Regions from separate parts of the Thioalkalivibrio sp. AKL17 genome, predicted to be linked through region 1. Evidence: predicted binding sites of a transcription regulator. Region 1 holds the regulator's gene; each other region holds the start of a gene.

Region 1 (9,392 bases):
CTCGAGACGCTCGCCGAGGACCCGTGCCAGACCCGTCAGGCCGGCGACTCCGGCCGTGGCCTCGGTCTCCGGCGGCCAGCTCACGGTGACGCGCAGATTGGGCGGCACCGCGTCGTCCCAGTCCCCGAACGGGGCGGAGAGCGCCCCGTCGGCCCCCAGCACCCCGGGCACGAACACCCGCGAGCGAAAATGGCCGAGATAGGCCAGTTGCCAGTCCAGCGGCAGACTGGCCGGGAAATACCCGTCCCAGGCCGGCGTACCCGGCCGGGCGACCGCGGCCGGCTGAACCTGTACGCGCATCCCTTCGGTGGCCGCGTCCGTTGGATCTCCTGCCGTCATGCCCCTCCCCCGTTGCGACTTGCCAGCACCCCGGTGGCGCGGCACAGTTTCCCGATGTACTTCGACCTCTTCCACGAGATCTCGGTCCCCGAATTCCTCGATATCGACGAACACCGCGCGATCGAGGACACCCTTGCACTGTGGGACCTCGCCGACACCCTCGGATTCAACACCGCGTGGCTGGTGGAACACCACCTGATGCCGGAGTTCTCGCATTCCACCGCACCGGACCTGGTGCTGGCCGCGGCCAGCCAGCGCACCCGGAACCTGCGCCTGGGGCTGGGGGTCGTGCCCCTGCCCTATCACCACCCGCTGCGGGTCGCGCAGCGCGTCGGCATGCTCGACCAGCTCTCCGGCGGCCGCCTGGAGCTGGGCATCGGCCGCGGCTTCTCGCCGCCGGAATATGCCACATTCGGCGCCGAGATGAGCGAGGGCCGCGCCCGGGTCGATGCCGGCCTGGATGCCCTGCGCCAGGCCTTCGCCACCGGCCGCATCACTCAGCACGGGCCCTTCCACCACCTCGACGACGTCCCGGTGATGCCGGCAACGCTGCAGGACCCGCACCCGCCGCTGTGGACCGCCGCGGTCAGTCCCGAGTCGTTCACCTGGGCGGCGGAACAGGGCATCGGTGCGCTGGCCGGCCCGTTCAAGCCGTGGCAGATGATCCGCGAGGACATCCGCCTGTACCGCGAGGGCTGGACCCATGCCGGCGGCGACACCCCGCACCCGCCGCGCGTGGGCATGACCCTCGGCGTGCTGTGCCTGCCGGACGGCAAGCGCGCCCGGCGTGAGGCCAAGCCCGCGTTCGAATGGTTCTACCGCAACATGTTCCGGCAGACCCTGCCGGTGCTGGAACGCCTGATCGAGGGCTACGACTACTACCGCTCGCTGGGCCGCTTCCGCCACCTGGTCAAGGCCGGGATCAACCTGAAGATCCTCGACATGCTGGGCATGACGCTGGTCGGCACCCCCGAGGAATGCCGCGAGCGCATCGAGGCCCTGCGCGAGGCGGGCGTGGATCACCTGCTGCTGGCTTTCGGCGCCGGGGCCGTGCCGCGCGAACTGGCGGAGGAGTCCATGCGCTGCTTCGCCGAAGAGGTCATGCCGGAATTCCTCGATGGCCCCGCCCCGACCCGATAACCGCATGCGCGTTGCCGTCACCGGCGCAGCCGGTCGCATCGGCCGGGTCCTGCTGCCCGAACTGCTGCACACCCCGGAGGTGGAGCGGATCATTGCCCTGGATCGCGAACCGGCGGACTTCCCCGGGGCCGCGACCCTGCCGGCGGACCGCTACGACCTGCGCCAGAAGGATCTGGCGCAACTGACGCCCGAAGACCTCGCCGGGACCGATACCCTGGTGCATCTGGCCTTCCAGCTGATGGGCGGGCACGGCGGACGCCAGCGCCACGACCGCGACTGGGTGCGCCGGCAGAACGTGGAACTGTCGCGGTCGGTCTTCGCGACCGCCGCACAGGCCGGTGTGCGCCATGTAGTGTTCCTCTCCAGCGCCGCGGTCTACGGCCCGTGGCCGGACTCGCCCGTCCCCCTGGACGAGGACCGGCCGCTGCGCCCGCGCTTCCCCTACGCCGAGGACAAGGTCGCCACCGAACAGGCCCTGGAGGCCACGGGGCGCGACTATCCCGATCTGGTCTCCACCGTCCTGCGGCCGCCCGCGGTAGTCGGGCCGCATGCCCACCCGCTGCTGCAGCGGATCGCCCGCAGCCGCCTTCACCCGGCCGGGATCGACGCGCCGGTGCAGATCCTGTGGGAAGAAGACGCCGCGCGGGCAATCGCCGCCGCGGTCACCCGCCGCGCCCCGGGCTGCTTCAACCTGGGCACCGAACCGGTGTGGTCGCTGCGTGCCATGGCCCGTTACGGTCGGCGCCTGACCCTGCCGGTACCCGCCGGCCTCATTCGCAGACTGCACCCGCTGGCCTGGCGCCTGAGCGCACGGGCCGGTGATCCGGGCTGGGTGCGCGGGCTCGACGGCCCGCTGGTCCTGGACTGCACGCGCGCACGCCGGGAACTCGACTGGCAACCCCGGGTCACGACCCCGGAGTGCCTCGAGCGCCTGCGGGTCGGCAATCGATAGGGGGCGACCGGACCACGCATGCTGCTGCCGCTGCTCGCCGTCGTCGGTGGTCTCGTGCTGCTCGCCGCCAGTGCCGATCGCTTCGTGTTCGGCGCCGCCGGCCTGGCGCGCGGGCTCGGGGTCTCGCCGGTGCTGATCGGCCTTACCGTAGTCGCCTTCGGCACTTCGGCCCCGGAGATCATCGTCTCGCTGCTGGCCAGCCTGCAGGGAGCGCCGGGGCTGGCGGTGGGCAACGCGATCGGCTCGAACATCGCCAACCTGGGACTGGTACTCGGGCTGGCCGCCCTGATCGCCCCGATCATCGCCGGTCACGGGCTGGTACGACGCGAACTGCCACTGTTGCTGCTGGCCACGCTCGGTGTGCTGTTGCTGCTGCTGGACGGCCGGCTGGCGCGGGCGGAAGGGGTGATCATGCTGGCCGGCCTGATCGCGGTCGTGGTCTGGATGATCCGCGCGGCCCGCCACCCCGGCACGCCCCCGGAGTCCGACCCCGGGCTGGCCCCGCCCCCGCCGGCGGCCACGCCCGGCGGTCTCCCGACCGCCCTGGGGTGGCTCGCCGGCGGTCTGGTGGTGCTGCTGGCGAGCAGCCAGGCGCTGGTCTGGGGGGCAGTCGAGATCGCCACCGCCCTGGGAGCCGGCGAACTGCTGATCGGCCTGACCCTGGTCGCGATCGGCACCAGTCTGCCGGAACTGGCCACCACCGTGGCCAGCGCGCTGCGCCGCGAAACCGGCATGGCCCTCGGCAACGTCGTCGGTTCCAATCTGTTCAACCTGCTGGCGGTGCTGGCGGTACCCGCCCTGATCGCGCCGCTGGCGGTGGAACCCGCAGTGCTGACCCGTGACTATCCGGTGATGCTGGCCCTGACCGTGGCGGTGCTGCTGGCCGCCCGCTTCGGCTCGGGACGCATCACCCGCTGGCACGGAGCCCTTCTCCTTCTGGCCTTCAGCGGCTACCTTGTGACTCTCGCAATCACGGCACCGGCATGGATCTGAACCCCGACACAACCCGCAAGCTTGCACTGGCCGTCCTCGAAAATGAGGCCGACGCGGTGCGCGGCCTCACCGCGCGCATCGACGACGCCTTCCTCGCGGCCTGCCGGCACATCCTCGCCTGTCGCGGGCGGGTGGTGGTTACCGGCATGGGCAAGTCCGGCCACATCGGCAGCAAGCTGGCGGCCACCCTCGCCTCCACCGGCACGCCGGCGTTCTTCGTGCATCCGGGCGAGGCCAGCCACGGCGATCTCGGCATGATCACCCGCGACGACGTAGTGATCGCCCTGTCGAACTCCGGCGAGACCGACGAGATCCTCACCATCCTGCCGCTGATCCGACGCCTGGACGTCCCGCTGATCGCGATGACCGGCAACCCCGGCTCGCGCCTGGGCACCGATGCCAGCGTACACCTGGATGTCAGCGTGGAACACGAGGCCTGCCCGCTGGGGCTGGCGCCGACCTCCAGCACCACCGCGGCCCTGGCGATGAGCGATGCCCTGGCGGTGGCGGTGCTGGACGCGCGCGGCTTCACCGCGAACGACTTCGCCCGCTCGCATCCCGGCGGCCGCCTCGGGCGTCGCCTGCTGATCCACGTCGGCGACATCATGCATACCGGCGAAGCGATCCCGCGCATCGCACCAGACGCGCCGCTGAAGGATGCGCTGTTCGAGATCACCCGCAAGGGGCTGGGGCTGGTGATCGTCAGCGACCCGGAGGACCGGATCCTGGGGGTCTTCACCGACGGCGACCTGCGCCGCACCCTGGACCTCGGCCACAGCCTCGACAGCCTGACCATCGGCGAGGTCATGACCCGCGACGGCCACACCGCCGGTGCCGACTGGCTGGCGGCCGAGGCCCTGGAGATGATGGAGAGCCGCCGGATCAACGCCCTGCCGGTGGCCGACGCCGACCGCCGCCTGCAGGGGGTCATCAACATGCACGACCTGCTGCGCGCGGGGGTGGCCTGATGAACACCGAAACCGACCTTTCCACCCTGCAGCGGACCACCCGACTGTTGATCCTGGACGTCGACGGCGTGCTGACCGACGGCGCGCTGTTTCTCGGCGACGGTGGCGAACAGTACAAGGCCTTCCACAGCCGCGACGGCCACGGCCTGCGCATGGCCATGGACGACGGGCTGGAGGTCGCAATCCTCACCGGGCGGCAGTCGGCGGTCGTGGAGCATCGCCTGCGGGATCTGGGCATCCGTCACTGCATCCAGGGCCGGCGGGACAAGGGCGCCGCGCTGGCGCAATTGCTGGAGCAGACCGGGCACCGCGCCGCCGAGGCCGCGTTCGTGGGCGACGACGTGGTCGATCTGCCGGCGATGCGCAGGGTTGCCCTGGGCATCGCGGTCGGCGACGCCCATCCGTTCGTGCGCCAGCACGCGCAGTGGGTCACCACGGCCGGTGGCGGGCGCGGCGCGGTGCGCGAAGTCTGCGAGGACCTGCTGGCCGCGCGCGGCCGCCTCGAGGCCGTGCTCGAAAGCTACCTGCACGCATGAGCCCGGATCCGCGTCGCGCCCTGCTCGCCGCCTGGCTGCTGACCACCGGGCTCCTGCTCGCCGGGCCGACAGCGGCCGAGCCGCCTGCCGAACCCGCGGCCGACGCCGAACCCACGCTGCAGATCGAGGGGTTTACCGCGCATGTCACTGGCGAGGACGGGCGGCCCACCCACCGCCTGCAGGGGGCGCGGCTGCGCGAATACGACCGGGATGCGGTCCAGTTCATCGATGACCCGGAGCTGGATCTGCTGGACCAGCGGGGCCTGAACTGGACCTGGCGGGCCCCGCGCGCGGCGCATCAGCCCGATCGCGAACTGCTGCATACCTTCGGCCACACCCGCGGCGTGAGCCCCGAACGCAACGAGCGCGTGCGCACGGTGATCGAGTCGCGCGACGTGCGCGTGGCGCTGGACACCCGGCTGACGACCTCGTCGGCGTCGAGCACTCTGGAACAGCCGGGACTGTTCCAGCGGGGTACCGGCCTGCGCGCCGACCCGCAAGCGGATACCATTGAACTGCTCGCCGAGGTCTACACGCTGTACAGCGACCTGCCGCAGGAGGACCGCCCGGAATGAACCCGGCCACAACCGAACATCGCCGCGCGGGCATCCGCCGACCGGCCCCGCTGCTTGCCGTAGCGGGCGTACTCGCACTGATCCTGGCGGCCCCGCCGGCGACCGGCCGCGAGGATGCCCTGCCGGTGGAGATCACCGCGGACCACGCCGAGATGGACGAACGCGCGGGCACCGGCACCTACACCGGCGACGTAATCGTGGTGCGCGGCGATGCCACGCTGGAAGCAGACCGCGTGATCGTGCACATGCGCGAGCGCCGCCCCTACGAGATCGAGGCCCACGGCGAGCCCGCACGCCTGGAGTCGCCCGATCCCGAGACCGGCGAGATGCGCATCGCCGAAGGGCTGCGCATCGACTATTTCCTCGACGAGGAACGCGTGATCCTGACCGAACGGGCGCGCGTCATCACCGCCGCCGAGGATGCCCGCGGGCAGCGCATCACCTATGACCTCGAGCGCGACGTGATCCGCGCGGAACGCGGCGACACCGACGACGAGCGCGTGCACATCCGCCTGCAGCCACGCGAGGACGATCCATGAGGCCCGCGGCCGACGGCCATCTGGTCGCCCGCGAGCTGAGCAAGCGCTATGGCCAGCGTACCGTGCTGGACGCAATGGACGTGGACCTGGTGCCCGGCGAGGTGGTCGGCCTGCTGGGACCCAACGGGGCCGGCAAGACCACCTGTTTCTACAGTCTGGTCGGCCTGATCCGGCCCAATACCGGGCGCATCACCCTGGGCGGGCGCGACATCACGCAGGCCCCCATCCACGAACGCGCCCGCGCCGGGCTGGGCTATCTCCCGCAGGAGGCCTCGATCTTCCGCCGCCTGTCGGTCCAGGACAACCTGCAGGCAGTGCTGGAACTGCGGCCCGGACTGGACCGCCACGAGCGCCGCCGCATCGGCGATGCCCTGATCGAGGAATTCCAGCTCGAAACCGTGCGCCACAGCCCCGGCATCGCGTTGTCCGGAGGCGAACGGCGGCGCGCCGAGATCGCCCGTGCGCTGGCCGGTGATCCGCGGTTTATCTGCCTGGACGAACCCTTCGCCGGGGTCGACCCGATCTCGGTCAGCGAGATCCAGGAAGTGATCCGCCACCTGGCCGAACGCGGCATCGGCGTACTAATCTCGGACCACAACGTGCGCGAGACCCTGGGCATCTGCCACCGCGCCTACATCCTCAGCGAGGGGCACCTTCTGAGCGCGGGAACGCCGGAGGAACTGCTGGACGATGCCCGCGTGCGCGAGGTCTACCTCGGCGAAAATTTCCGCCTGTGACACCGATCGCCACATCCGGCCGGTGCACAAGGCCACAACAAGGGATTACTATTCACTTATGGTGAACAACGCCTCTCCCAACTCATGCTGAAGCCCGGGCTGAACCTGCAGCTCGGTCAGACGCTGACCATGACGCCGCAGCTGCAGCAGGCCATCCGGCTGTTGCAGCTCTCGACGCTGGAGCTCCAGGCCGAGATCCAGCAGGCGCTGGAAAGCAACCCCATGCTGGAACAGGCCGAGGACGACGAACTCGGCGCCGATGGCGAAGAAACCCCGGACCCCGGCACCGAGGGCGAGAACGAGACCGCCAGCGATGCCGCCGCCGGCACCGGCGAAACGGTGGACGCCGGCGGTTCGGAGGATGTCATCCCCGACGAACTGGTGACCGACACCCGCTGGGAAGACATCTACGACGCCAGCGCCAGCCCGCGCGGACTGGACGACCGCGATCCCCTGGAAAACACCTCGGACGACGATGGCGGTGGCCTGCAGGACCACCTGCTGTGGCAGCTGCATCTGTCGCACCTGACCCCGCGTGACCAGCGCATCGGCGCCGCCCTGATCGACACCATCAACGGCGACGGTTACCTCGAGGGGGACGTCGAGACCCTGGCCGACACCATCAGTCAGGGCGAGGACACCCCGGTCGGCACCGACGAGGTGGAGGCAGTGCGCCACTGGCTGCAGCACTGCGACCCCCTCGGGGTCGGGTCGCTGGATCTGCGCGAGTGCCTGGAGGTCCAGCTGGGCGAGCTGGCGCCGGACGCGCCCTCGCGCGAAGCCGCGCGCGCGGTCCTGGAACACGGCATGGACGCCCTTGCCCGGCGTGACTACAAGGCACTGCAGCGCCAGAGCGGCGTGCGCGATGCCGACGAGCTGGCCGCGGCCCTGGACCTGATCCGTACGCTCAACCCGCGCCCCGGCGCCCAGATCAGCGAGACGCCGCCGGAATACGTGGTCCCGGATGTCTACGTGCGTCATACCGACCAGGGCTGGCAGGTCGACCTGAATCCCGAGATCGCCCCGCGCATTCGCGTCAACGACCTCTACGCCGGCATGGTCCGCCAGGTCTCCGATGCCCGCGACAGCGCATTCATGCGCGACCAGCTGCAGGAGGCGCGGTGGTTCATCAAGAGCCTGCACAGCCGCAACGACACCCTGCTGCGCGTAGCGCGAGCGATCGTCGAACGCCAGCAGGGGTTCCTGGAACACGGCGAGGTGGCGATGCAGCCGCTGATCCTGCGCGACATCGCCGAAGCCCTGGAGATGCACGAGTCCACGATCTCGCGGGTGACCACGCAGAAATACATGCACACCCCCCGCGGAGTGTTCGAATTCAAGTATTTCTTCTCCAGTCACGTGGGCACCAGCGACGGCGGGGAATGCTCCGCGACCGCGATTCGTGCCATGATCCGCGAACTCATCGAAGAGGAAACGCCGGGCAAACCGCTCAGCGATTCCCGCCTCGCCCAGATCCTGGCGGATCGGGGCATCAACGTGGCCCGACGTACCGTGGCCAAATACCGGGAGGGCATGAACCTGCCATCCTCCAGCGAACGCCGCCAGATGGCCGCCATGCCGACCGGAAGCAAACCGAAAGGAGCCTGACCCATGCAGATCAACCTCACCGGACACCACGTCGAAATCACCGACGCCCTGCGCGACTACGTCAACGAGAAATTCCAGAAGCTGGAACGCCACTTCGACAAGGTGATCGACGTGCACGTGGTGCTGACCCACGAGAAGACGCAGAAGCTGCACAACAAGGCGGAAGCGAATCTGCAGGTCACCGGCAACCACATCCACGCCGAGGCCAGCCACGACGACATGTACGCCGCCATCGACGGCCTGATCGACAAGGTCGACCGCCAGCTGATCAAGCACAAGGAGAAGGTCAAGGACCATCATCGCGCCGAAGGCCACCAGCGCAACCGCGAACAGACCCCGTAAACCGATGAACCCGGCCGAGCTCATCACCCCGGAGCGCATCGGACTGGAAGCCGACTGCTCCAGCAAGAAACGAGCGCTGGAAACCCTCGCCGATCTGCTGGTGGACGGGGCCGCGGACGGGCTGGCGGCCAGCGCCGCGTTCGAAGCCATGTCGGCCCGCGAAAAACTGGGCTCCACCGGGCTCGGCCATGGCGTGGCGATTCCGCACGGCCGTCTGGCCGAGCTGGATACGCCCCGCATCGCGGTCCTGCGTCTGGATCAGGGCGTGGATTTCGAGGCCATGGACCACGAACCGGTGGACATCCTGATCGCCCTGCTGGTGCCGGAAGAGGCCACCAGCGAACACCTGGACCTGCTGGCCCAGCTCGCACGCGGCCTGTCGCAGCCGGACACCCTCGCCGGCATCCGGCGCGCCGCGGACAGCGCGGGGGTCCAGCAGGCCCTCACCCGGGCCCTGGGAGACACCTGACCATGGCCGACCGGGCGGAGGCGGCAGGCGACGGCACCGCGAGCAACATCACCATCGCCGCGCTCACGCGGGCGATGGGGAGCCGTCTGGACCTGCGCTACGTCCACGGGGAGGAGGCCGCGGGCGACCGCGAACTCCTGGGAGTCGGCGATGGCGACCTGCCGCTGGCCGGCCATCTCAACCTGATCCGCCCC
Region 2 (9,392 bases), on a different contig from region 1:
CGCGCGGTTTCGCCCGCGGCCGTCTCCAGGGTGACCGACACACGCTGATCCCGCTCCAGCGGTTCATGCAGATCGATCAGCATCACGTGCAGGCCACCCGGCTCCAGCGCGGTCTTCCCGCCGGCCGGGATGGTGATGGCCTCGACCTCGCGCATGCGCATCACGCCCGCGTCATCCTGCACGTGGTCGTGCAGCTCGGTGACCCCGGCGACCGGCGATTCGCCCCGGACCAGCTCGACGTCCTCGTCGGTATGGTTGGCAAGGGTCAGATACGCCGCGGTCGAGCCCATGCCCGGCGGCATCATGCGCACCCAGGGCTCGGACACGATTTCCAGGCCCGCCGGACAGTCGCAGGCGAAAGTCTCGTCCGCGCCATGCGCATGTTCTCCGGCCGTCACGCCGGTGGCAGCCAGTGCCAGGAATACGGCACCGGCCAGGGCCAGCCGCCCGGGGCGTTGATATTGCGAGATGTTGGTCATTGCTTATGTCTCCCTCTCTCAGAATTCCACGTTCCACTGGGCCCAGACGGTCCGCCCGGGTTCGTTGACCGGCCGGGTGGCCGCTCCCAGTTCGGCACTGCCGCGCTGGATATGCTCGCTGTAGGTGCGATCGAACAGGTTGTCCACGCCCACGGTCAGCTGCGAGTTCCCGAACAGCTCCACCCCGCCGTACAGCGCGACGGTGGCAAAGCCCGAGGTCTCTCCGGTGTCCAGGCTGTAGATCGTACCGTGATCCTCGTGGATGCGGTCCTGACGCATCACGCCGCGCACCTGCAACCCGCCGAAATGCATCCCGGACGCATACTCCGCGCCCAGCGTCGCCTCCGCCGGCGGGGTCTGCGCCAGGGGCACGTCGTCCGTGGTGTTCTCCGAACGCACCCAGGCGGCACTCGCGTTCAAGGTCCACGCCGACGTCATCTCCCAGGCGCCGTCCGCTTCGAAGCCCCAGGTCCGGGCGCCCACGTTGCGCGTGCGATCCCCGGGCTGCGCCACCAGGATGTAGTCATCGAACTCGCCGTAGAAACCGGACAGCGAGGCACGCAGGCGCGGCCCGCTCCAGGCAATGCCCGCATCCAGCTGGGTCAGGACCTCGGTATCCAGATCGAACACCCGCCGGCGCTCCCAGAAATCCGCCGCACGCTCCGAACGCCCGACACCGACGTGCCAGGCCAGCGGCCGCTGCGCCTGCTCCTGTTCATAGCGCAGGAAACCGCTGGTGGCGGTCGCGCGCTCGCGGTCGCCGTCGCTGGCGCCACCAAAGCCGTCGCGCTGCGCCTCGGCCCGGGTCCGGTCAACCCGCAGGCCGCTCACCACGCGGCGCCGCGCATCCAGCGGGATCTCGAGTTCGCCGAACACCCCTGCGTCGCGGAATCGCGCGGTATCCTCGCGGGCGACATCGCGCCACCCGAAGGCGTCCGGCCCCATCAGGCGGTTCCCGCTGTGGCGGTTGCGGCTGTAATCGAACCCGGCGTGCAGGGCCATGTCCCGCGGCAGCCGGAAATCCCCGGCCACCCGCGCCCCTTCGGTGATGCGTTCGGGGTAGCTGACCATGGGCATGCCCGGAGGCTCCCGCAGGGTGTAGTTGTCCATCACATGGTCGATCTCGTTGCGGAAGACCCGCGCCTCCAGGGTCTCGAACCAGGGCGCGAGATCATCGCGGGTAAGCGCAAGGCTGTAGCCGGTGCGGTCGAAGCGCACGCCGTCCATGCCACGGTCGTCGTAAGCGGCCTCGGCGTCGGAACGGTCATACGTGAACTCAATGAGGGTCTGCTCGTCAGGGCGCCAGCCGGCGATCCCGGTGCCACTCCAGCGGGAATACCGCGAGTGGACCTCGTTGCCATCGCCGTCGCGGTAATCGTCCTGATCCGAGAAGGTGCCGATGGCACGCAGATAGCCCGCTGAGGACCCGGTCGCCACGTCCGCCACCAGGTCGGTGCGATCGAAACGCCCGACGGTCAGGCCCGCGAATCCGGTGACCTCCCCGGCCTCCGTGAACACCGGCGCGTCCCGCTCGAAACGGACCGTACCGCCCGACACGGCACCATGCCGCACGCTCTGCGGACCCTTGCTCACTTCGATGCGGTCAAAGGCCTGCGGGTAGGCATACGCGGTGGGCGGGTCCATGCGCCCGCCGCAGCCGCCCAGCACCGGATCGTCGTCCAGCAGCAGCGACAGTCGCGAGCCTCCCAGGCCTCGCAGGGCCGGATCGCCGCTGGTACCGCCCTTGCGGCTGGTCACGAATCCGGGGATGGAGGCCAGATACGCCCCGCCATCATGCGCCGGCAACGGAAGCCGGGGCTGGCGCGGATCGGTACTGACCCGCCCGGGCCCCTCCATGGCGGGAACCGTTACCACCACCGGGGCCAGCCGCGCCGGATCCCCGGCCTGCGGCGCAGAAGGCCCTGCGGCCGCCACGGGCGCGGCCGCGGCACCGGCGATCGCCAGGGGGATCCAGCGGCACCGGAATCCATGCAAATGCTTCATGATTTCTCTCCGTCCTTGTTCTTGTCATTGGTGTCGTGCGACCGACTCGCCAGCAAGCACCGGGCCAGGTAGGGGCCAGGTACGGGCACCAACAAGGATCGGGAAACCGGAATGGCGGACTGCGGCGCCCGAAGCACCATTGGGAGCACCACCGGAGGTGGCCGGAACCGCCACGCACACACGGCAGCCCCCGGGACCGGTGCGGGATTTGCCACAGCGGAGGGGTGAAACGCCGCAGTTGCGAACCGGACGCGTACGGAGTCCCTTGCCCGGGCACGGACTCTGGGGCAGGCTATGCAGTCATGCCGCAAGCGCCTGGCGGCCGGGAGGAGATGTTGGTCGAATCAGCCGAAAATACCGCCGAACATTTCGTTGGGAGCTCGCCCGAGCTGCAGGCCGTGCTGCGTCAGGCCAGCATGGTAGCGGCCACCGATGCCACGGTACTGGTGCTGGGCGAGAGCGGAACCGGCAAGGAACACCTGGCGCGCCACATCCATGCCCGCAGTCGGCGCCCGGACGGACCGCTGATCACGGTGAACTGCGCGGCCCTGCCCGAAGAGCTGGTCGAATCCGAACTGTTCGGCCACCGCCGCGGGGCCTTCACCGGCGCGAACGACCATCAACCGGGGCTGGTGCGCCAGGCACATGGCGGCACGCTGCTGCTCGACGAGATCGCCGAACTCCCGGCCGGGGCCCAGGCCAAGCTGCTGCGCTTTCTGGAAAACGGGGAATGCCAGCCGCTGGGCGCGGCCGAGGCGGAACAGATCGACGTTCGCGTGATCGCCGCGACCCACCAGGATCTGCAGCAGCGCGTGGCCGACGGGCGTTTCCGCGCCGACCTGTACTATCGCCTGCAGGTGGTGCCGCTGGAGATGCCGCCACTGCGCAGCCGCCAGGGAGACGTGCGCCGCCTGGCCGAACACTTTCGCGTCACACTGGCGGAACACCACGGCGTGGAACCGCCGCGGTTCACGCCCGCACTGCTGCGCTGGCTCGGCCAGTGGCCCTGGCCCGGCAACGTGCGCGAGCTGAAGAACCTGGTCGAGCGCTGCGTAATCTTCATGAGCGGTGCCGAGATCAACCCGGGCGATCTGCCCGATGCCTGGCTGCAGACCCCGCACGACCAGGCCGGCGGGCCGTTCGTGATCCCGCCGGGAGGGCTCAGCCTGGAGCGCCTGGAGATGGACCTGATCCGCCAGGCCCTGGAACAGACCGCGGGCAACCGGTCGCGGGCCGCCCGCCTGCTGGGGCTGACCCGCGACACCCTGCTCTACCGGATGAAGAAATACCAGATCGCCTGATCGCTATCCCTGCAGCAGCATCATCAGGTCGGTGACCGCCATCATCGGCTCGCCATCGACCACGATCATGCCCTCGGCGACCTCGACGTCCAGCCGGACCCGGTCATCCTCCACCGTGAACAGCGGGAACTCGCGCGCGCCCTGCATCAGCATGGCCACGATCTCCTCGGCCTCGCGCTCCACCTCCGCCGCCGGCCGATGCGGCTCACGCAGGGCCATGTCCTCGCGCACCGAGGTACGGATGAGCCCCCGGTCCACGCCCGCCTGCAACGAACCCGACAGATACTCCAGCAATCCCGGGCCCTGCCAGGCGGCTGGCGGGATCTCGCCGGCCCGCAGCGTCAGGCTGCCGTCCAGGGCATCGCCCCGGGCGTCCACCACCCGCAGTTCCCGCAGCTCCAGGGCGGCGCCGTGCGAGGCGGTATCCATCAGCCACTGCTGATACAGGGCGTCCACATCCTCCAGCGCATGCAGGCCGGCTTCGACTTCGCGGCCCAGACGCCCGGCCTCGCGGACGGAGGCGGCATCGAGGTCCAGATGCAGCTCGGCGTGGAACTGCTGCAGACCGGTCAGGCCTTCCGCCCGGGTCTCGCCCAGCTCCAGACTCAGGTCACTGCGCGAACGACCGTCGGTCTCGCGGGTCACCCCCGCCAGACGCAGGTCGCGCATGCGGAAAGACTCGTCGTCGAACTCACCCTCGATCCCGTCCAGCGCGAGTTCGGAATCGCCCTCCACCAGCAGCGAGTCGACGATGACCAGGTTGTCGCCGCGCATGCGCAGGCCGTCGATCCGCAGATCCACCTCGCCCGGCACGCCGATCCAGGCCCGGGGCAGCTCGGCGTGCAGCGCCTGCAGACCGGCCTCGCCCGCGATCTGCGCGGAGGCCTCCCAGGCGTCCCAGGACAGCTCGCCAATGCGATGCTGCCCGGCCATCAGCAGATCGCCGTCATAACCGGTGCCCTGCAGGTGGATGCCGGTGTCGCCCCCGGGGCGATGGGCGAACTCCAGCGTGGCCCAGTGATCCTGCTCCAGTGCGGGCAGGTCGGCCGCCACGGCTTCGGCCCACGGCAGCGTGCCGGCCGCGCGGAACGGCTGGCCGCTGACCCAGCGGGCGAGGCCGTAATCCTCGACCTCCATGCGACCACTGGCACTCACGCTCGGCTCCGGCGTGCCCTGAAGCTCCGCCAGCGGCTCGTGCAGCGGGTTGTCGGACTCCGGGCGATAGCGGAAGCGATAATCGACCGTCCCCGCATCCCGGTCATAAGCGAGCCGGATCACGTCGAACTCGTCCACCGCCGCGGCATCCGCCTCGAAGCGGTCGAGCGCCTCCTGCAGGCTGTCCTGCGCCTGCGCCTGAACCAGACGGTCACCGCCCGCCCAGGCCGCTCCGCCCAGTACCACGACACCGACGGCCACGCCGGCCTTCGCCAGTCCACTTGCCATAATGACTCCCTTCTTTGGTGGGTGTTGCCAGTGTGCCCCGGGGTGAGCAACGGCCCCGGAGCGAATCAGTCGTCGTCGGTGGTCACCAGGGCCGCCGACCCCATCAGCTGGCCCCGGCCGTCATCGTCGGCCGGGGCCAGGGTCAGGGTGAACAGCTGCTTGAGAGGGGCTTCGGGCACCGCCCATTCCCAGGATACGGTTCGCGTCGGGCCGCGCCCCGGCACCTCGCGGGTGTCATCGCTAACCTCGCGGGCTTCGATCGGGTCCGGGGCCTCCGAGATCAGACGCACGAACGCCTCGTGCGCATGCTCGACATCGGCGCGACGCGCGTGCACCGCACAGAACGTGTCACCGTCGGGAAGGGCCAGCACGAAACGCCCGGCCTCTGACTCCAGACGCCAGGCGTCGCCTTCCTGCCCGCCCAGAAACGGCGCGGCCACCTCCGGACGCAGCAGATCGTCCTCGTCCTGTTCGGCCCGCAGTGCCTCCAGATCGCTCACTCCGCTCAGACAGGAATCCGCGTAGGCACGCGTGAAGGCATCGGCTTCCGCTTCGCCGGCATCCGGCCCGGCCAGCGCGGGAACGGGAAGCACAAGCGAAACGGCGAACAGCACGGCTGGCGAGCGGGTCATCACGAACCTCCGGTCTGGACGATGGACATACCGGAGAAGCTATGACGACGGGCCGCAAAAGGCAATGGGCCGCGGCCGGCGGCCCGACTGCCCGGATTACATGCCCTGAAGCTCGCTCATGCCCATCATCCCCGCGCCGATGCCGAACAGGACACCCAGCACCATCAGCAGGATGTAGACCAGCAGGAGCACGCCCATGATGGTGAAGTGGGTTCGCAGCCGGCCCATGGCATTCTTCGCCTCCAGCTCGTCATCGCGCTCGTAGGCCCGGGTGAAGCTGCCGGCTGCCTGCATCAGCACCACGCCGGCCCAGATCGGGATCCAGGCCACGATGATGCCGATGATCGACAGGGCCGTGAGCACCCCGGACAGGATCAGCATGACCCCGATCAGCTGCATCCAGAACTTGCCGCGATAAACCGGCTCGATGAGTTCGCGCACGCCGGTCGTACTGGTTGTCTCGTTCATGATTCCCCTTTTTCTCTCCCTCGGTGGCAGGTCGCCCGCAGCCGCCGACGCCTTCCCGAAGTGTAGCAGCCGGACCGCGCGAACTTACCTGCATGTTTGCAGGGGGACACAAGCCGGGGCCCGCCTGCCCCCCTATGCCGGATCGGGCGCACAGCGGACCTGGTTCCGCCCGCCTTCTTTCGCCTCGTACAGGGCCTCGTCCGCGCGCAGGAGCAGCTGACGGCGCCGGTCGTCCGCCTCGTCACCGCCCGTGACCGGCCGCTCCCCGGCGACGCCCACGCTCAGCGTCACATGCGCGGCAGCACCGGACTGGCTGTGTTCCAGCTCCAGGGCCTCCACCGACGCCCGCAGGCGCTCGGCGAAGTCGCGGGCATCGCTCTGTTCCGCACCCGGGAGCACCGCCACGAATTCCTCGCCGCCGTAGCGGGCGACCAGATCGGAACTGCGCCGCGGGGTCGCGTCCAGGGCGCGCCCCACTTCCTTGAGGACCCGGTCGCCGGCCTCGTGGCCGTAGTAGTCGTTGAAGGGCTTGAAGTAGTCGATGTCCATCAGGACCACGGCAATGGGCAGCGACTCCCGCCGGGCACGATCCCACTCGCGGGCATAGTGTTCGTCGAAATGCCGCCGATTGGGGATCGCGGTCAGACCGTCCATGTAGGAATACCGGAACAGCCGCTCGTTGGCCGCGGCCAGATCACGCGCCAGCTCGCCCAGCTGGAGATGCGTGCGGATGCGCGCCAGGGCCACGGGGAAGTCCACCGGTTTGGTGACGTAGTCATTGGCCCCGGCATTGAGGGCCTGGACGATGCTGTCGCTGTTGTACAGTCCGGTGACCATGATCACTGGCAATTCGGTCGGGCCGTACTTGCGGCGCACCCGGTCCAGCACCTCCTGGCCATCCATGTCCGGCATGACCACGTCCAGCAGGATCAGGTCGAAGGTTTCATCACCCAGCCGGGCCAGGGCGTGGAAGCCGCTGGTCACCGCCGACACGCGATACCCCTCGCGCTCCAGACGCCGGGCGAGAATCTCGAGGTTGGAACGATTGTCGTCGACCACCAGGATCCGCGGCGCGTCTTCCGGCGCTTCCCCGGGCGGGGCGTCGGATGAAGCGCCCGTGGCATCGCCGGGCCCGGAGGCCTCGGGGCCGGGATCGGGATCGGCAAGACGCGTACGACTGCCGGCACGCACCATATCGGCCAGATGGTTGATGGCGTCTCCGATCTTGTCGAGATCTCCGTGCAGGCTCCCGGCCCCGGCCTCCGGAACTGCGGCGCGGACATCGGAATGCAGCCGGGTCAGATCGGACAGCACGTCGGTCCATTCGGCAAACTGGTCTTCCAGCGGCGGCCCGCCTTCCTCCGGAGTGCGAATGCGATTGACCTGCTCGAGGAGCTCGTGGGCCTTCTGCACCAGGGCGCTCAACTGCTGCCCCGAACCACCATCGATGCCGGCATCCTCCAGGTCTTCCTGGACCATCTCGGCGTAACCGATGATGTGGTTCACCGGCGTGCGCAGGTCATGACGGATATTGGTGTTCGCCACGTTCATTGCCCGTGATCCGTGTTGCTGGCGGAGGCATGGCGGTCGACGTGGGAATGGATGGCCGCCAGCAGGTCCTCACGGCTGACAGCCCCCTTCTGGAAGATGTCCTCCACCCGCTCCAGCAGCCGGCCGCGTTCCGCGGCGGAAAGATCCCGGGCAGTAAGCACCAGCACCGGAATCCCCCCCCAGCGCTCGTGACGCTGCAGCTGGTCGAGAAAGGCGAAACCATCCATGCCCGGGAGCATCAGGTCGAGCAGAATGAGATCGACCCGGCCGTCCCGTTCCTCGAGACGGCGCAGCCCCGCCTGGCCGTCCTCGGCCTCGATCACCCGGCTGCCCTCGCAGTCGAGCTGGCGACGGATCATTTCGCGGGTCTCGGCATCGTCCTCGACCACCAGGACCGTGCAGGTACAGCCGCAGCCCGGCGATCGTTCGCAGGTCTCCGGGGTTGCGCCCCAGGCGCAGGGCGGGGGCATCTGCCGACCGACGGCCTCGAGCAGGTAATGCCGTTCTACGGGCTTGGTGACATAGTCGGCCGCCCCCAGCATGAACCCCATATCCCGGTCGCGCAGCATGCTCAGCATGATGACCGGGATGTCGCGGGTGTCGGGGTCGTTTTTCAGCGCGGTCATCACCGCCCAGCCGTCCATGGCGGGCATCATCACGTCCAGGGTGATCAGGTCCGGGCGCTGCTCGCGGGCCAGGCGCAGCCCTTCCTCGCCCCCGGTGGCCAGCGTCACCTCGTAGCCTTCCGTGGCCAGGCTGCGCCGGATCAGGTCGCGCACGCTGGCATCGTCGTCGATCACCAGTACATGCCCGGGGCGGCAGCTTCGCCCGGACGGTGGTGCCACCGCGGCGGAGCCGGAGGCATCCCGGCCGGCGCCGGGTACCTCACCCTGCAGCGGCAGGCGCACCACGAAGGTCGAGCCCTCACCGGGTTCGCTGCTGACCTCGATGTCACCGCCCATCATCCGGGCGAAATGCCGGCTGAGGGAGAGTCCGAGGCCCGTACCGCCGTACTTGCGCGTGGTGGACGCATCGGCCTGGGTGAACGGCTGGAACAGGCGCGCGAGCTGTTCCTCGGTAATGCCGATCCCGGTATCCCGGATTTCGAATTCCAGCGCGTCGTCCTCGCCATCCCGCACGGTCAGGCGGATCTCGCCGTGGTCGGTGAACTTGGCGGCGTTCGACAGCAGGTTGAACAGGATCTGCCGCAGCTTGGTCAGGTCCGCATGAATGGTTTCGTGTCGCGTCCCGTTCTCAAGCCTCAGCTCGTTGCCACGGGACTCGACCAGGGGGCGCACGGTGGACAGCACCTGCTCGATCTCCGGGGCCAGGCTGAAGTCCTCCAGGTAAAGGTCCATTCGGCCCGCCTCGATCTTGGAGATATCGAGGATGTCGTTGATCAGGGACAGCAGATGGCGACCGGCGCTGATGATCTTGTCCGCATCATCGCTGAGTTCGCCGGCACCCAGATCCCCGGCCTCCTCGCTGAGGATCTCCCCGTAGCCGATGATCGC
Region 3 (9,392 bases), on a different contig from region 1:
ATCCCGGGCGAGACCATCTTCCTGCTCTACGACACCTACGGCTTCCCGGTGGACCTGACCGGCGACATCGCGCGCGAACACGACCTGGAACTGGACATGGCCGGTTTCGAGGCGGAGATGGAGAAGCAGCGCGAACGGGCGCGCGCCGCCTCCCGCTTCAGCATGGATACCGGCAATCTGCCGGGGCTGGAAGACCACATGACCGAATTCTGCGGCTATGAATACCTGGAGGGCGACGGCCGCGTGGTGGCGCTGTTCCGCGAGGGCGAGGCCGTGGAGCGCCTGGAGGTTGGCGAAGAGGGCATCGTGGTGCTCGACCGCACGCCGTTCTACGCCGAGTCCGGCGGCCAGGTGGGCGACATCGGCACCCTGTCGGGCTCCGGCGTCCGCTTCCAGGTGCAGGACACCCGCAAACAGGCCGCGGCGCATCTGCATGTGGGCCAGGTCCGCGCCGGCACCCTGGAGGTCGGTCAGAGCCTGTCCGGCTCGGTGGAGGGGCCGCGGCGCGAGGCCATCAAGCGCCATCATTCGGCCACCCATCTGCTGCACAAGGCCCTGCGTGACCAGCTGGGCGACCACGTGCAGCAAAAGGGTTCGCTGGTGGATTCCGAGCGCTTGCGGTTCGACTTCACCCACATGGAGCCGCTGACGGCCGAGCAGCTGAAATCGATCGAGGATCAGGTCAACGCCGAGATCCTGGCGAACGAGGCCACCGACACCCGCATCATGGACATCGACTCGGCCATGGAGTCGGGTGCCGTGGCCCTGTTCGGGGAGAAATACGGCGACGAGGTGCGGGTGCTGAAGATCGGTTCCTCGGTCGAGCTGTGCGGTGGCACCCACGTGGAGCGCACCGGCGACATCGGGCCGTTCCGGATTACGGTCGAAGGCGGGGTCGCCGCCGGGATCCGGCGCGTCGAGGCGGTGGCCGGCGAGGTGGCCCTGCGCTGGATGGACCAGCAGCTGGGCCATCTGGATGCGGTGGCGGACCGCCTGCGGGCCGGCCGCGCCGACGCCCCGGACAAGGTGCGCCAGCTGCAGGAGCGCAATCGCGAGCTGGAGAAGGAGATCGAGCGCCTGAAGGGCAAGCTCGCCAGCCAGGCCGGCGACGACCTCTCCAGCCGTGCGGTGGAGGTCGACGGGCTCAAGGTTCTGGCGGCCCCGGTGGAGGGCGTGGAGCCCAAGGCCCTGCGCGACATGGTCGATCAGCTCAAGCAGAAGCTCGGCCGTGCCGTGGTGGTGCTGGGCACCGCCACCGAGGAAGGCAAGGTCTCGCTGGTCGCCGGGGTCACCAAGGAGGAAACCGGCCGGATCCGCGCCGGCGATGTGGTGGGCCGCGTGGCCGCTCAGGTCGACGGCAAGGGCGGTGGCCGGCCGGACATGGCCATGGCCGGCGGGCAGAGCCCCGAGAAACTCGACGCAGCGCTGGCCTCGGTGGAGGACACCGTTCGCGAATTGCTGGGCTGACCAAATTCCGGATTGGAAGGGCGGGTTTGCTTTGGATGCAACCCGATTTCGTGTTTAATGCGCCGCCTTCGGGCCGGACAGGGATTCTGCAATGGCGTTGCTGGTACTGAAATTTGGCGGCACCTCGGTCGGGACGACCGAACGCATCCGGGCGGTGGCCGAACGCGCGCTCCATCTGCGCGAGGAGGGCCATCAGCTGGTAATCGTGGTGTCCGCGATGAGCGGCGAGACCGATCGCCTGCTGGGGCTGGCGAACGAACTCAACCCGCGGGTCGACGGGCGCGAGCTGGATGTCCTGCTGTCCACCGGGGAGCAGGTCACCATCGCCCTGCTGGCGATGGCACTGGAGGCCAAGGGTTGCCCGGCGCGCTCCTATACCGGTGCCCAGGTGACCATCCGGACCGATAGCGCCTACAACAAGGCGCGGATCCGCAGTATCGACGACGCCCGCGTGCGTGATGACCTGGAGGCCGGCCGCATCGTGGTCGTGGCCGGCTTCCAGGGCGTGGACGAGGACGGGGCGATCACGACCCTGGGGCGTGGTGGCTCCGACACCACGGCGGTGGCGCTGGCCGCGGCCTTGAAAGCGGACGAATGTCGCATCTATACGGATGTGGACGGAGTCTACACCACCGATCCGCGACTGGTGCCCCAGGCCCGGCGCCTCGAACGAGTGACCTTCGAGGAGATGCTGGAGATGGCGAGCCTCGGTTCGAAGGTGCTACAGATCCGGGCAGTGGAATTTGCGGGCAAGTATAACGTCCCCTTACGTGTCCTTTCGTCGTTTGGCGAGGGGCCCGGGACACTCATCACCACGGAGGAGGATGCAGCGGTGGAACAGGCGCTGGTCGCGGGAATCGCGTTCAATCAGAACGAAGCGCAGCTGACGGTGGGCGGCGTGCCGGACCAGCCCGGGGTCGCGCATCGCATCCTCGGGCCGGTGGCGGATGCCAACATCGAGGTGGACATGATCGTGCAGAACGTCGGCGAGGACGGCCGCACGACCGATTTCACCTTCACCGTGCATCGCAACGACTACGAGAAGGCGCTGGAACTGCTGCAGGGGGCAGCGGACGAACTGGGCGCCCGCGAGGTCTCGGGCGACGTCCATATCGTCAAGATCTCGGTCGTGGGTGTCGGGATGCGGTCGCATGCGGGTATTGCCAGCCGGATGTTCGAGGCCCTGTCGCGGGAAAACATCAACATCCGGATGATCTCGACGTCGGAGATCAAGATCTCGGTGGTCGTGGACGAAAAATACCTCGAACTGGCGGTGCGTGCGCTGCACGATGCCTTTGAACTCGAAGAGGAGCCAGCCGGTCTACCAAAGGAGCAGCAGGGGTGACGACTCAATCAACGGATTCCGGGCGACCGACCTCGTCCGACACAGGTACTGTGGAGAAAAGCATGCTCATACTGACGCGTCGGGTGGGGGAGACCCTCATGATCGGCGATGACGTCTCCGTCACCGTTCTGGGTGTGAAGGGCAACCAGGTCCGGATCGGCATCAATGCGCCCCCGGACGTGGCGGTTCATCGCGAAGAGATCTTTCAGCGGATTCAGGACGAAGATTCGGAACACGGCTCCGACGACAATCGCGGGAACGAGTGACGTCCGACGCTGCGATCTCCGCGCGGCCCGAATGAAGGTAAAATCATCAATTCGGGGCCGCGCGGGCTTTCATTCCGCGGCGTGAATCCGTATCCTCTGCACCGCAGTTACGGAGAGTTGGCCGAGTGGTTGAAGGCGCTCCCCTGCTAAGGGAGTATGGGTCAAAAGCCCATCGAGGGTTCGAATCCCTCACTCTCCGCCAGAACGCAAAAGGCCCGCACGGCAAGTGATGCTCGTGCGGGCCTTTTTTGTGGGCACGGAAGCCGGGGTCAGTCAGTTCATCGCGCGGCGGCGTTCCTCACGCTGATAGAACAGCAGGGCGACGTTGATGGCACGTTCCAGGCGGGCCGACATCTCGATGATCGCGCAGCCGGCATACGAGTGGCCTTTGCGAGTGGAAGGGCGCGAGTTGGCCAGTTTGACGGCGCCGGAGACCCTTTCCTGCACGTCCGGGAGCATCAAATTGGTGAACTCCAGTCGGCTTCCATAGGGGATGTCCTGCAGCACTTCATTCGGCAGTTCCACGCACATCCCTTCGGCCGAAAGGTCCACCACCGATCCCTCGATCGGTTCTTCGTGCATCTCGCCCTGGATCTGCAGGGTCGGGCGATTGCTCAGGGGGATATGAACGCGGAAGGTTTCCCGACGCTGCAGGTATTGCAGTTCGGCGGGATACGGACATTCGTAGAGATCCCCCGGCGATTCGCTCACGATCTGGCGGACCTCGGTTGTAAACCGCACGGCCACCCCGCGCAGGGTCGCGAATACGCGCAGGGGCTGGCCGGGTCGGATCCGCTGGTGCAGGGAGGGAGGTTGCAGCTGGTCGAGGTAGAGACGCCGCGCGTCGGCATCCAGACGGATCAGCGCCGAGGTGTGCAGCGGGCCGCTTTCTTCCAGGCGGATACTGACCAGGGTCAGGCCATGGTCCAGGTCGCGCAGGATCTGGCCGATGCGTTCCGGGGTGTCGACGGTATAATCGTTGTCATCCATGAGGGCACGTCGCGTCCGAAGTGGGTTCGCGCATCATACACCCTGTGACGGAGTTCACGCCTGTTCGGTCCCGTTCGGGCTAGGCGCGGGTGATGGTCTGGCCGGTGGTACGGCGGTGACGGGCCTTGCCGTAGGGGTCGTAGGTCGTGGCCGGTCCGTTGTCTTCGCCACGCAGGATCTGCATGGACATCTGCACCCGGCGCTGGTTGCGTTCGATCAGCCGGGCGTTGCCCTGGTTGAGTTCGTTGCAGCGTTCGATCGTCGCCCGCAGCGCCTGCCAGCGGTCGTTGAGGTGCTCCCCTCCCTCCAGACGCGCGAACAGCCGTGCTACCCCTTCCGGGGTGAACTCGGCACCGCGGGCTTCGATCCATTGCTGCTGTTTGCGGGTTTCGGTTTCCAGTGCCTGCAGCAGTTCCTGCTTGCGCTGGACCGCGGCCTGCAGCCGATCCGGTTCGCGTGACTCAATGGCCCGGGTTTCCTCCAGCAGGATATCCTCCAGCCGTTGTCCGAGACGGATGGATTCCTCCAGGGAAGGACGAATTCCGGTTTCGTCGGTCACCACCGGATCACCGCAGCAGGCCTTCGATTTCCATCATGCGATCGGCCAGTTCTTCGTTGTCGATCGGGTAGTTCCCCTGAGCGATCGCCTCGCGGATCTCGGCCACCTTCGCCTCGTTGAACGGCGCGGCCTCGCTGGCTTCGCCGCTGCCGTTCATGGCCTGGGCGGCACCGGTCAGGGTGACGGCGTCGCCATTGGCGGCATCGCCATTGCCGGCGCGATCCACCCCGTTGCCGCCGGTGCGGGCGTCGTCGTCACGGCCGCGGACTCCGCCGTTCTGGCTGTCGGGGCGCAGGCCGTTGATGTTGGGGCCTTTGATATCCATGACTTTGTCCTGTCGTTTTACTGGTCTACCGCGTGTATCGGCCGGAATGCCCGAAACTGTAGGGTCAGTTGCGGGATTTCCGTCACATTTTACTACAGGGCGACGCGGACCGTGCCCGATGGCTGGACCTCGCCCTCGATCTCGCGTCCCGAGGACGTGTTGCGCACGCGGATCCAGTCGCCGGCCGTGGCGTCCTCCAGGGCTTCGCCCTGCATGCGGATAGTGACACTGCCGCTGCTGGCGAGGATGGTAACGCGCTGGCCGCGCTGGATCACCTGGCGTTCGTTGACGTGCTGCTGGCCGATGACCTGGCCCTGGCGGATCGCGCGGCGGGTCTGCAGACCGACGACCTCGGATGCGTCCTCGAAATAATGGGTGGCCTGGCGCGACGTCTCGATGCGTTCCATGCGCAGATCGCCCGGTCCCAGGGTCTGCTGGCGCGACAGGTTGCGTCGGGCCACCACCACCTCGGCGTGGCGTTCCACGGCGGCCGGAACGTACACCGACCAGGTCACCGGCCCGGGGCAGCGGATGTTGACCGCGGTATTGCCTCTCGGGCGTCCGCCGGGCGGCAGCGAGGCCTCCAGGGGCTCGTCGCAGCGCTTGAGGCGCAGGCGCTCGTCGACATGACCGAGTTGCACCTCCACATCGTCACCGTTGTGCTCCCCCAGCTGCTGGTGCAGGAACCGTTCCGCGCTGTCACGGATGTTCTGCACCGGCTCGATCTCCGCTTGCGCGCCCGGGGCGAGGAGCGCGAGCATCAGGAGAAGCGCACCCCCGCTGCGGCCCGGGCTGCGGTACGGGAGCAAAGCCTGTAACTTGAGAAGGTGCATGTCCGGTCACCGTTGACCCTGTGTCTTCGTAGCGGGATGCATGCAGATTCCGTGCCATGGTATCCGGGCCTGTCCTGCACGCCCGATGCGTGGTTCAAGCTCCCGCCGGCGCGGCCGTTAGCAGGGAGAACAACCCAGGGGGCGAGAACCGTGAGTCAGTTTATTGACGACGTGAACCAGCGCACGCAGATGGTCGGGCAGAACCGGATGGAGCTTCTGCTGTTCTATCTGGGCGGCACGCAGACCTTCGGGATCAACGTGTTCAAGGTGCGCGAGGTGATTCCGCTGCCGCAGTTGCGCCAGATTCCCGGGTCCGCCGGGGTGGTGCGGGGAGTGACCACCCTGCGCGACAAGACCGTGCCGATCATCGATCTGGCGCGGGCGATGGGCATGCAGTCGACCCGGGCCGGGGCGGACGGGCAGCAGAAGGTTGTGATCACGGAGTTCAACCGCTCGGTGCAGGGCTTCATGGTATCGGCGGTGGATCGGATCGTGAACGTCAACTGGGACCAGGTGAAGTCGCCCCCGCGCGGCACCGGGCGCGAGTCGTTTCTGGTGGCGGTCACCGAACTCGACAACAAGCTGGTGGAGATCATCGACGTGGAGCGCGTGCTGTCGCTGGTCAATCCGCTGCCCACCGAGGTGTCGGAAAGCGTGCGTTCCGCGGTGGCCGAGCAGACACCCGAGCGTCGGGAAATCGTCATCGCCGACGATTCGGTGGTGGCCCGCCGCCAGATCGAAAGCGCCATCCAGGGGCTCGAGTGGCCCTACGTGCTGTGCAAGGACGGGCGTGAAGCCCTGGATTACCTGGAGGAGAAAGCCGCAGAGGGCCCGATCCACGACACGGTCGAGCTGGTGATCTCGGATATCGAAATGCCGCGCATGGACGGTTACACCCTGACGGCAAAGATCCGCGAGAACGAGCGGCTGCGACCGCTGCGGGTGCTGCTGCATTCCTCGCTCAGCGGCGAATTCAATACCGACATGGTGCGTAGGGCCGGCGCGGATGCGTTCCTCTCCAAGTTCAACCCGGACGAACTGGCCAGTGCGGTCCTGGAACAGATCAACAAGACCGCCTGAGATGTCGGTGGTTGCCGGGGGCGAGGGGTTGCCGGCCCGGCGGAGGAGGGCGGTCGGCGCTTGCCGCCCCTTTGCAGGCTGCGGACTCCCGCAAGGCCGCCTCGAAGCCCTATACTGTGGCGGCATGGAATCATCGAACCGAACAACCAGCGGACGGCGGACGGGCCCGGCACGCGTCAAGGCGGAGATGTGTGCGTGATCGATTCCCGTGACTACGAAGAATTCGCGCGCTTTCTCTCCGAGTGCTGTGGCCTGGTGCTGGGGGACAGCCGCCAGTACCTGGTGTCCAGCCGGTTGTCCCGCCTGCTGGATGAATTCGGCTACAAGGACGTGCCGGAGCTGCTGCACGCGCTGCGCAAGGCCCCCAGCCCGAAGCTGCGCACGCGCGTCATCGACGCGATGACCACCAACGAAACCTCCTGGTTTCGCGACGGTTTTCCGTTCGAAATCCTGCGCCACGTGATCCTCCCGGAGCTGGCGTCCACTCGGTCGTCGATCAAGGTCTGGTCGGCCGGGTGTTCCAGTGGCCAGGAGCCCTACAGCATCTCGATGGTGGTCTCGGAATGGGAGGCGTCGCGCCCGCGCCGGGTGGTGCCCGTCAGCATTCTCGGGACGGACCTGTCCGAGGGCGTGCTGGAAGATGCCCGCAAGGGAGTCTATGACGGTCTGAGCATCGTGCGCGGGCTCAGCGAGTCGCGGCGGTCCCGGTTTTTCGAGACCGTGCCCGAGGGGCACAAGATCATCCCCGAAGTGCAGCGCCGCTGCCGGTTTCAGAAACTCAACCTGGTCGACAGCTACGCGGCGCTGGGCAAGTTTGACATCGTGTTCTGCCGCAACGTCCTGATCTATTTCTCGGCCGAGACCAAGCGTCAGGTCCTTGACGGTATAGCGAAGCAGCTCAACCCCGGTGGCTATCTGTTTCTTGGCGCTTCCGAGACGGTCGGGCCCTACAGCAAGGCCTACGAAACCGTGCGCACCGAGTACGGCTCGGTCCTGCGGCTGAAGGGCTGAACCCCTCCACGCCGGGCCTGCAACGGGCCCGGTGCTCGTTTCCCAGCGCGGCGATTCGCCGCGCGGCCGGCCGCGCGCCGGCGTCCCTCCCAATCCTTTTCCCTTTTGCCGGCAGCCAATGGCACGGCGATTGCATCGTCGTGGTCAGGCAACGGATGCCCGCCATGTGCGGGCCGGACGGAACGGGATGAGCATATCGCTGGACAAGGCACTCGGGATTCTGCCGGAGTCGGTGAACCTGCGTTCGCAGCGCATGGAGGTTCTGAGCTCGAATATCGCCAATGCCGACACCCCCGGCTACAAGGCGCGCGATCTGGATTTTCGCAGCCAGCTGGAGGCGGCCGACGGGGGCGGTGGCGGGCAGCTGGCGATGAGCCAGACCCGGGCAGGTCATCAGGATCCAGGGACGGCCGCCGCGGGCACCGGGGCCGAGCTCAAATACCGCATTCCTTCACAGCCATCTCTGGACGGCAACACCGTGGATCCGCAGATGGAGCGGGCGGCGTTCGCCGAGAACTCGGTCAAGTACCAGAGCAGTCTCGAATTTCTTAACCGCCGGGTTTCCGGCATTCGCGATGCCTTCCGGGGCAATCGCTGAACCTGACGGGAGGCCACCGCCGTGAGTGATCTGTTCAACCTTTTCAATACCTCGGCCTCGGCGCTGACGGCGCAGTCGGCGCGGCTGAATACGGTGTCCTCGAATCTGGCCAACGCCAATACGGCGGCTGGCAGTGCCGAGGAGGCCTATCGCGGAAAGCATGTCCTGTTTCAGGCGGTGATGGACCAGGCCAACCGCGACGGGACGGCGACACCAGTGCAGGTGGCGGGCATCGAGGAATCGGATGCCGAGCCGCACATGCACTACGAGCCGAACCATCCGAAGGCGAACGAAGAAGGCTACATCTTCCGGCCCGCAGTCAGCGTGGTGGAGGAGATGGCCAACATGATGTCGGCCTCGCGCAATTACGAAGCCAACGTCGAAGTCATGGACACCACCCGCCAGCTGATGCAGCGCACGCTGCAGATGGGCGGACAGGGCTAGGAGAACGCAGATGACCGGACTGACTCCCGACATGCTTGAAGGGGCGGGCATTCGCACCGACCGCCAGGCCCAGCGCGACCGCCAGGAGGCGGAGGGGCCGAGCGAAGAACTGGGACAGGAGGACTTCCTCAAGCTGATGACGACCCAGCTGCAGAACCAGGACCCGTTCGAGCCGATGGAAAACGGGGACTTCATCGCGCAGATGGCGCAATTCTCCAGCGTCACCGGAATCCAGGAGCTGAACGAGTCGTTCGAGGGCTTCGCCCAGTCGATGGGCCAGAACCAGGCGGTGCAGGGCGCCAATCTCGTTGGCAAGGACGTGCTGGTGCCGGTGGAGTTCGGCCAGCTGGATCCCGAGGGCGGCATGAGCGGCGCGTTCGAGCTGGGGGCCTCGGCCGAGTCGGTGGAGGTCGAGATCATGAACGGAGCTGGTGAACGCGTGCGCAGCATGAATCTCGGCGCGATGGGCGCCGG

Evidence for each region. The regulator sigma-54, encoded in region 1, starts transcription at its own class of promoters, with help from an activator protein. The targets are predictions, from matches to a motif close to TGGCANGNTNCNTGCTT.
Region 2: D577_RS0109835 (TonB-dependent copper receptor) is a predicted target of sigma-54. The motif match lies at 2,534-2,550, and genes of this name have one in related genera.
Region 3: flgB (flagellar basal body rod protein FlgB) is a predicted target of sigma-54. The motif match lies at 7,996-8,012, and genes of this name have one in related genera.

The regions. Positions count from the first base shown of each region.
Region 1 is NZ_KB898768.1:52,004-61,395, forward strand. It holds gene D577_RS0110340 (hypothetical protein) at 1-300, opposite strand, end outside; gene D577_RS0110345 (LLM class flavin-dependent oxidoreductase) at 394-1,479, shown strand; gene D577_RS0110350 (NAD-dependent epimerase/dehydratase family protein) at 1,484-2,431, shown strand; gene D577_RS0110355 (calcium/sodium antiporter) at 2,450-3,424, shown strand; gene D577_RS0110360 (KpsF/GutQ family sugar-phosphate isomerase) at 3,415-4,392, shown strand; gene D577_RS0110365 (HAD family hydrolase) at 4,392-4,928, shown strand; gene lptC (LPS export ABC transporter periplasmic protein LptC) at 4,925-5,503, shown strand; gene lptA (lipopolysaccharide transport periplasmic protein LptA) at 5,500-6,042, shown strand; gene lptB (LPS export ABC transporter ATP-binding protein) at 6,039-6,779, shown strand; gene D577_RS0110385 (RNA polymerase factor sigma-54) at 6,864-8,387, shown strand; gene hpf (ribosome hibernation-promoting factor, HPF/YfiA family) at 8,391-8,729, shown strand; gene D577_RS0110395 (PTS sugar transporter subunit IIA) at 8,734-9,198, shown strand; gene hprK (HPr(Ser) kinase/phosphatase) at 9,201-9,392, shown strand, end outside.
Region 2 is NZ_KB898767.1:309,201-318,592, reverse strand. It holds gene D577_RS0109840 (copper chaperone PCu(A)C) at 1-479, opposite strand, end outside; gene D577_RS0109835 (TonB-dependent copper receptor) at 498-2,483, opposite strand; gene D577_RS0109830 (sigma-54-dependent Fis family transcriptional regulator) at 2,816-3,784, shown strand; gene D577_RS0109825 (DUF945 family protein) at 3,788-5,227, opposite strand; gene D577_RS0109820 (hypothetical protein) at 5,293-5,859, opposite strand; gene D577_RS0109815 (DUF5362 family protein) at 5,956-6,327, opposite strand; gene D577_RS0109810 (diguanylate cyclase) at 6,460-7,878, opposite strand; gene D577_RS0109805 (response regulator) at 7,875-9,392, opposite strand, start outside.
Region 3 is NZ_KB898764.1:160,378-169,769, forward strand. It holds gene alaS (alanine--tRNA ligase) at 1-1,467, shown strand, start outside; gene D577_RS0100785 (aspartate kinase) at 1,559-2,812, shown strand; gene csrA (carbon storage regulator CsrA) at 2,875-3,078, shown strand; tRNA gene D577_RS0100795 (tRNA-Ser) at 3,190-3,280, shown strand; gene D577_RS0100800 (flagellar brake protein) at 3,352-4,068, opposite strand; gene D577_RS0100805 (flagella synthesis protein FlgN) at 4,148-4,630, opposite strand; gene flgM (flagellar biosynthesis anti-sigma factor FlgM) at 4,635-4,952, opposite strand; gene flgA (flagellar basal body P-ring formation chaperone FlgA) at 5,045-5,713, opposite strand; gene D577_RS0100820 (chemotaxis protein) at 5,936-6,865, shown strand; gene D577_RS0100825 (protein-glutamate O-methyltransferase CheR) at 7,061-7,876, shown strand; gene flgB (flagellar basal body rod protein FlgB) at 8,064-8,474, shown strand; gene flgC (flagellar basal body rod protein FlgC) at 8,496-8,918, shown strand; gene D577_RS0100840 (flagellar hook assembly protein FlgD) at 8,929-9,392, shown strand, end outside.